One region of the Staphylococcus casei genome, then DNA from elsewhere that is predicted to be linked to it. Evidence: a T-box and tRNA genes for the amino acid it is inferred to sense, from the RefSeq annotation. Region 1 holds a T-box; the other holds one or more tRNA genes.
The links. The T-box of region 1 lies ahead of serS (serine--tRNA ligase). A T-box ahead of a tRNA ligase gene usually reads a tRNA of that ligase, here a tRNA-Ser.
Positions count from the first base shown of each region.

Region 2: it has a tRNA-Ser gene. The T-box ahead of serS (serine--tRNA ligase) is inferred to sense a tRNA for this amino acid. The anticodon was not compared.

Region 1 covers NZ_CP125718.1:10,170-14,593, reverse strand. Annotated here, with positions in the region: gene QMO72_RS00050 (AzlC family ABC transporter permease) at 1-480, opposite strand, end outside; gene serS (serine--tRNA ligase) at 822-2,102, opposite strand; T-box leader at 2,170-2,359, opposite strand; gene hutH (histidine ammonia-lyase) at 2,428-3,936, opposite strand.
Region 2 covers NZ_CP125718.1:1,954,469-1,958,892, forward strand. Annotated here, with positions in the region: gene QMO72_RS09420 (1,4-dihydroxy-2-naphthoate polyprenyltransferase) at 1-255, shown strand, start outside; gene QMO72_RS09425 (GNAT family N-acetyltransferase) at 346-912, opposite strand; gene QMO72_RS09430 (TM2 domain-containing protein) at 1,079-1,291, shown strand; gene QMO72_RS09435 (hypothetical protein) at 1,714-1,905, opposite strand; tRNA gene QMO72_RS09440 (tRNA-Ser) at 2,162-2,250, opposite strand; tRNA gene QMO72_RS09445 (tRNA-Asn) at 2,253-2,327, opposite strand; gene QMO72_RS09450 (competence protein ComK) at 2,483-3,046, opposite strand; gene QMO72_RS09455 (IDEAL domain-containing protein) at 3,300-3,518, shown strand; gene lplA (lipoate--protein ligase) at 3,618-4,424, opposite strand, start outside.

The DNA of each region.
Region 1 (4,424 bases):
ATCTGGATTATGTATGTATTTACCAAAAACTGCGCCTACAATCGACGCAAGCGTCCAAAATAAGTATGCAGTGATGTTTAACCCGTGTAACCAACGGTCATTAATTTTTTCACCTTTTAGATGTGGTGTAATCGCAACACCAAATGTTTCATCTGTAATTAGCGTTCCAAGGCCTAGCCGGTTGAATAATCCATAGTTTTTATAACTTGGAGCAAGCGTCATACTCAGTAGAAACATTCTAGAATTAACAATAAAAGTAGTTAATATAATCGCCGAAATGGGTGTTCCTGATATGACTAACGCACAAATAATAAACTGTGCTGCGCCAGCATAAATGACAAGACTGAGCAAAATAATTTCTAGTAAACTAAAACCTGAGGCTATTGCCACAATACCAAATGACAACCCCACTCCTGCATACCCTAACAACGTAGGTATACATTCTTTAACACCTTGTCTAAACGTTACATGTGGCTCCACAGCCTCACTCCTTTATATTAAAATAATAGCTGTATTCTAATATAAAGTATAAACAACATTCAACGCCTTTACACTACCGTTTGTGTGACGGAAGACAAGTGGTTGTGTAAAAGCATTGTTTTACCGCCTTATTTTAGGTTTCGGAATTTTCTGTAAATGTTTAGACTACCCTATCTTTTTCTCTAGCACTTCGTCTGTTTCTCTTCTGATTCGCTGCTTTATTTTTGCTATTTTTATAATTTTTTATGTATTTACACCTCCCCCACCCTACCCTGCAAAATAAAAAACCACACGACAAGGGGCGTTGTCATGCGGTTCTTAGTATTGCTTTATTATATTTATTAAACTGATTGAATAACTGTTTTACCACCCATAAATGGAACTAATACTTCTGGAATTGTTACTGAACCATCTTCATTTTGATAATTTTCAACTATAGCAGCAAATGTACGTCCAACTGCTAAACCACTACCATTAAGTGTATGGACTAATTCTGGTTTTGAATTTTTATCACGTTTGAATCGAATATTCGCTCGACGCGCTTGGAAATCAGTAATGTTTGAACAAGAACTTATTTCTTTATAATCATTATAGCTCGGTAACCAAACTTCTAAATCATAGGTTTTACTTGCGCCAAATCCAATATCTCCTGTGCATAAGTTTACACGACGATAAGGTAAACCAAGTTCTTCTAATATTGCCTCTGCATGTCCCGTCATTTCTTCAAGTGCTTCCCAAGAGTCTTCAGGTTTTTCTACGCGTACCATTTCAACTTTATCGAATTGGTGTAAACGAATAAGGCCTCTTGTATCACGTCCAGCAGAACCCGCTTCACTGCGATAACAAGCTGATTGTGCTGTGAATTTAGCTGGTAGTACATCTGGATCAATAATTTCATTACGATAGTAGTTTGTAAGTGGCACTTCAGCTGTTGGAATTGTATATAAGCCTTCCTTTTCAACTTTAAATAAATCTTCTTCAAATTTAGGCAATTGACCTGTACCATACATTGAATCTGCATTTACTAATTGTGGCACCATCATTTCAGTATAACCATGTTGTGTAGTATGTTTTGTAATCATGTAATTCATTAACGCTCTTTCTAATTGTGCCCCTTCACCTGTTAAGAATACGAAGCGCGCACCTGAAACCTTAGCAGCACGTTCAAAATCGACCATTTTTAACGCTTCTACTAAATCCCAATGTGCTTGGGCTTCAAAGTCAAATGATCTTGGCGTACCCCAACGCTTAACTTCTACATTATCATCTTCTGTAGCACCTTCTGGCACTTCATCTTGAATGATATTTGGAATACGAGATAATTTGTCATTAAGCTCTTGATCAACTTGGTTTAAAGTATCATCTAATACTTTAATTTCATCGCCAAGATTACGCATTGCTGCAATTGCATCATCGGCATCTTCTTTATTACGTTTCTTCTGAGCAATTTCTCCACTTACTTTATTACGCTCTGCTTTCATTTCTTCTGCTTTACTAATTAACTGACGACGTTGCTCGTCTAATTCCAATACATCATCTACAACTTTTACATCCATACCACGTTTTTTGACTTTTTCTTTAATGAAATCTGGTTCATTACGGAAAACTTTTATATCTAACATGTTATTTCCATCCTTTCATTTTTTAAATTATTGGATAAAAACGCATAGAAAAGACCACGTCCCCTTTACAAGGGACGTGGTCTACGCGTTGCCACCCTATTTAACAGTCAAATCAGACTGCTCTCTCACTAAAATAACGGCTAAAACCGATTGTTCTCTATAAAGTAGGTAGATTCATATTAATGTCGATTACTTGTTCTCACTAACCACAAGCTCTCTGAAATCAAGCAATTAATATTACTTAGCCTACGAACAATGACTTATTTACTTGCTTTAAATATAGCAAATAACATCACTATTTTCAAGGGAGATACTATTGTCCGAATTATATTTCATCACTATATGCCATATCTCGTAAATATTGTGATACTGATTCAATGTCTTTATGGAATTGTCTATCTTCAGTAATTGAAGGGACAAGTTGACGTAAGGATTGATATTTTTCATATGTCTTAGGTGATAGTTTATCAATGTCTTTATATTCTACAGCTTGTAATGCAATGATTGTCTCTATTGCTAAAACTCGGCGTGCATTTTCAATCATTTGATAGCCATGGCGTGCACCAATGGTCCCCATAGAAACATGATCTTCTTGATTTGCTGAAGATGGAATAGAATCCACACTCGCTGGATGGGCAAGTGTTTTATTCTCTGATACTAAACTTGCTGCTGCATATTGCATTATCATTGCACCACTTTGTAAACCTGGTTGTGGGCTTAAGAAGGCAGGTAATCCATTATTCAACTGAGGATTCACAAGGCGTTCCAGACGACGTTCTGATACATTTGCAAGCTCACTCACGCCAAGTTTCAAGAAGTCTAAGGCAAAAGCAATAGGTTGCCCATGGAAATTACCCCCAGAAATTACAAGTGTCTCATCACCTTCATCAAATATTAAAGGATTATCATTAGCTGCGTTCATTTCGCACTCTAACTTTTCTTTAACATAATTGAAGACTTGGAAACTAGCGCCATGTATTTGAGGAATACAACGCAATGTATAAGCATCTTGTACGCGTACTTCTCCTTGTTTCGTCGTTAACTCAGATCCTTCCAGCCAATCCAACATACGCGCTGCGACATCTATTTGTTCTTGGAAATTACGTACTTTATGTACATTTTCATTATAAGCATCTGTAATACCATTTAATGCTTGGTGTGTAAGCGCAGCAATCCATTCAGCTTGATAGCCTAAATGCTCTGCTTCAATATAATTGATAACACCTTGGGCAGTCATTGCTTGTGTACCGTTAATTAACGCTAAACCTTCTTTAGCTTGTAGTTCTAATGCTTGATGATTTAGTTTTTTTAAGACATATCGACTGTCTACCTCTTCGCCTTGGTAAAACACATTGCCCTCACCAATTAAAGCTAATGCTAAGTGTGAAAGTGGTGCTAAATCACCAGAAGCACCGAGTGAACCTTGTTGCGGAACAACTGGTATGATACGTTGATTGATGAAGTAAACTAATTGATCTACTAAAGCTACAGTGGCGCCAGAGTGACCTTTTAATAATGTATTCAATCTTAAGATCATCATCACTAATGAAACTTCTTCTGAAAATGGTTTACCTATACCACACGCATGTGAGCGAATTAAATTAACTTGTAATTGATTGTACTCGCCTTCATCTATACGGACATCACTAAATAATCCAAATCCAGTGGTAATACCATAAATAGTTTCTTTATTTTTAATAATATTTTCCACTATTGCCCGACTCTTCTTCACACGTTCATAAGCGGCTTCTGTGATCGCTATGTTGTCTTCTTCATATAAAAACCTCTTTATATCACTAATCGTTAATGTGTCTCCATTAAGTTGTAATGTCATATACCCATCTCCTTGTTTGTTTTATCATTTCTCTTCAATTAATCCGAGTATATGCTTACAAATTTAATAGAACAATAGTATAACGCACATCCGTAACATGGTATTAAATTACTGTTTTAATGGGATAAAGGAGAGATTGTCTGAATTTTTATAGCTATAAATAATGTCTTCATCTCTTTAACTATTGACTAAAGTGCAAAGCAGGTATAATATACTCTATTGTATTTGATAAACTAATAAAAAATATGACATTTAAAGAGGTCAGGACAAAAGTGTTTATGTTTTAAACAAAATCGGTCGACACACAAATTGTTTCTTAAATTTCAATGAGTTGGGTAAATTTTGTGAAAACGTACTTCGGGTGCCGCAAATTGGGCTCCCATTGTATAAAATACGTTTGTCTCAACCTCTTAAGTAATTCCTTTATGATATTAAAGTGATTTACTTCTATTTTTTCAAACAATCATAAATTATATTATAAAAATTAT
Region 2 (4,424 bases), 860 kb from region 1:
TTTTTAGGATTTATGTATATCGTAGCGTATCTTTTAGTCATTTACATTGCCTTTTTCCAACCAGGTGGTTCAATTTTCTACTTACTTGCTCTATTATCAGCGCCAATGGCTATTAAAGCTGTACGCAGATTCAAAAGAAATGATACACCTCAAACAATGATGCCTGCGATGGCTGCAACTGGAAAAACAAACACATTCTTCGGTGTATTATTTGCCTTAGGAATTTATATTAGTGCATTACTGGGTGGCATTTAATCGATACTATAATCTTCATATAGCCCATTAATATAATATTAAACCTATATCATGGAGCGACTTTCTATAATAAGAAAGTCGCTTTTATTATTAATCCAATGATTTTGTTGTATACGTCATGTGATAATGCATATGACCATATAAATCAAATTCACTCGCTACTTGGAATCCTAATTTTTTATAAACGTGTAATGCGCCAGCATTTGTTACATCACAATTTAAACTCCATTTTTCTTCAGGGTATGTTGTTAATACATGCTTAATAAGCTGTGTTGCCACTCCTTTACCACGGTATTCAGGAAAAGTTGCAACTGTTTCAATATAATACTCATCATCGTTTGCTTCTTTCATAGGCATAGGTGTACCAAAAGCTTTAATATCTCCCTCAAGTATCATGTCTAACCACGCCTTTTCAAGCATTTCCTCTTGTTCTCCAGGATAAGCAATTAAGCATCCCGCAACTTTACCATCCATTTCATATACCCATACATTACTATAGTGACCTCTGTAATTGACATCTACTATACTCTGTTCCATCACTTTAAGTAATCGTTCCTTTTCAATACTTTTAACCATATCTATATCCAACTCATGCCATATGATATAGCATAATTGCGCAACTTCATGTTTATCTTCCTTTTTAGCTTTTCTTATCATTTAAATTCTCCTCAACTCATCATTACTTATTGATTCTATTATATATGAAACACAAGATATTTTCGAAATAACAGCTAAATTCCTCACGACTTAATTGTTTTCAATTGTTGTATGTCTTATTATAAGAGATAATTAAAGTATTAATATAATGAAAGGACATAAACAAATGAAAATAAACAAAGTTATTTATGTATTACTTGCCTTTCTCCTTGGATGGAGTGGCATCCATAAATTTTATTCAAATCAATTAGCACAAGGTATTGTGCATTTAATCTTCTTCTGGACAGGTATCCCTTACATCATTGCGATAATAAATGGCATAATTACTATTTTCTTTAAAAAAGCTGATGAAAATGGCATGATTAGTTTCGAAAAATAATATATGCCATCCTTTATTGAACTATTTTTAAAATATCCCAATAAATCATCTTAAAATGGGTAAACAATTATAATAAAGTAGATTGAGTCATTTTGAACTGTAGTTTAGGAGGTTTTACAATGGGAAATATTATAAAACGTATATTTAGATCACTGGTTGTGGGCTATATAGTGAAAGCAATTAAAAATTTAATAAGCAAGAAAAAATAGTTTCACTACAAAAAGAGATTAGAACAAAAGCATAAATAGCTGATGTCCTAATCTCTTTTTTAGAATAAATAGATTATCAATGCACACACTTCAAGTTATACCATTAAACTTTCAAATAATAAAAAAGAGAACCATAATGTTCACCTATATATCATTGCGTATCACAAATACAACAACCACGTTTATATTGTTTAACTTTAAATTACATTGTATTCAAAAAAACGGAATGCTCTTGCTAGCAGTGACAATATCTTTTGTATAAAAAAATTGTTTCCCTTCTCCAGTATATGCTGGATTGAGTATCATATTCGCTTTAGCACTGTATAACCACTCAGGATGAATTCCAGAATTTAATATCTCTTGAAACTCTTGAAAGTCTTTAGCCCAATCTAAATTTGGCTCCACATTCATTCACCTCGCCAACATAATAGAACATACGTTCTTAAATGTCAACAGCGCACTATTTATATCAACCATAAATAGAATAGCAATCAATCATTAAATATGGCGAAACGAAACACTTTAATGCCACTTCAAATGATTAAATCAACAAATTCAATATAATATCACTTACCATCATCATAATTTGTTAAATGCATGTATCAAAAAATACCGAAACCCTATAGTAAGGATTTCGGTATTTTTCATAACGTCTATATTACGGAAACGGAGGGATTCGAACCCTCGCGCCGCTTTCACGACCTACACCCTTAGCAGGGGCGCCTCTTCAGCCAACTTGAGTACGTTTCCAATGGCTCCACAGGTAGGACTCGAACCTACGACCGATCGGTTAACAGCCGATAGCTCTACCACTGAGCTACTGTGGATCAATCAGTGCTTCTCATCAAGCACAAATACTATTATAGCAACTACAAAATATTTTTCAAGAGGAATGTTAAAAAAATATGTGGAACATTTACACTATATTAATATGATGTTCCACATATATTAATTTTTTCCATTTTTTTATAAATAAAGTTAGCTACTTACTTTCAAATAAAGAGTATTTGGCCAAAGCTTCGTAAATATTTAATTGTGATTTCGTATAATCAATAGGAGATTCGGGATCAAATGTAGCAACTCTAGCTGCTCTATCCATCATATAATAATAGTATATACCGTTTAAGTATTGATGTTGCATACTATGTGCTGAAATATTAACAATAATAGACTGATTATCTACGAAAGTCACTTTAGATTTTTTATCTTTTAACGTTCTAATACTCTGAACATAATGAATGTTGATCCAAGTGTTTTCTTCTTTACGGTCTGAATGGGTTGGAAAGAAATAAGTAGGAAATAACGGGGTGAATAAAATAGGTGGTTTACTGCAAATACCAGTGATTCTCATAGTATCTTCTTTTTTAAATACATAACTACTACCGTAGAACTTGCATGAACGGTCGATAATTTTATGTATTCGATCTTTTATGACATTACTTTCTTCTTTGTACTTGTAGATAGATGTACCTTCATACTGTCCAATTGACAAATTACATGGTTGAAGCGCCATATCACCTTTTTTAATAATGTATTGTTGAATCATAGCTGTTGCCCCCTTACAATTTATGGTGATACTCAAATAATATACCAAAAACATATTAAATTCAACTTATACAATAAAATATTTCATAAATTTCCTGCAATTAAAATTCGGTAAAAATCCTTTTGTAATTTCTTGTTTTTTGAGAAAGTTGCATTTTACACTTATTTTTTCGGAAAAGTCAGAATATTCGTTGATTTCAAAAATAAAAGACGGTATACTAAATATAAATATATATAGAAGGGCTGTGCTGGAAATGAAACACAATACTCATGTTAAATACAATACATTGGAATCTTTTGTATCTACTATCAATGATTTGGGCATTGAATTAATTATTGATGAATCACTTAGGAATGTTCGTAAGCAGCAATTAGAATATCTTATTGACGATGCATTAAAGAATAAAAACGAGAATGATTTCAAACGATTTACTGAAGAATACAGAAACTTGGAGGAATTCCTCGTTGGTTAATTTAATAGCATGTTATTTAAAATAAGGTCTATTCCCTACTTACACTATCGAAGTTAGAGAATAGACCTTTTTGAATTTTATAAATCTTAAGTAAAACTATTATGACATTAATCTGATTAATTCATTTCTATCTATAGCGCCAAAATAATGATGGATGTCATAGTTTGATAAAGCTTCTTCAATACTAGCAAATTCATGCAATGTCCCTACGAGTGCATTTTCAAGTTCGGTGATATCCCCCTCACCAAAAAAGTCGCCAAAAATTCTAGCATGCGCAATTTGACCCTTTTTCACATCTAATTTGATTTGAACAAAGCCTTTTTCAAATTTTTCTTCTCTTTCAAAGTTATATTTTGGATTTTTACCATAATTCCAATCCCATGTTCGATATTTTTCATTACTTAATTGTTCTATATTTTGCCAATCTTCATCCGTAAGTTTATACTCTTCTACTTGTTTAGCCTCTCCAAAGATTGTTTTTAAAATAATATCTTTAAAAGTATCAATATCAATAGGCTCATCTAAGAATTCTACAATGTTCGCGACTCTACTTCTTACAGATTTAATTCCTTTGGATTTAATTTTAGCTGGATTAACCCTTAAAGCGTTTTGAACTTCATCCAATTCACTATTTAATATCAATGTGCCGTGGCTAAACATACGATCTTTCACTTTCACCATTGCATTACCAGATATTTTAGCATTCCCAACTTGGATATCATTTCGTCCGCTCAATTCAGCATTTACACCCAATGATTTTAACGCTTCAACAATAGGCTCAGTAAACTTTTTAAAGTTATGGAAACTATTGCCATCATCATCTGTAATAAAACTAAAATTCAGATTTCCTGTATCATGATACACAGCTCCACCACCAGAAATACGTCTTACTACATCAATACCATG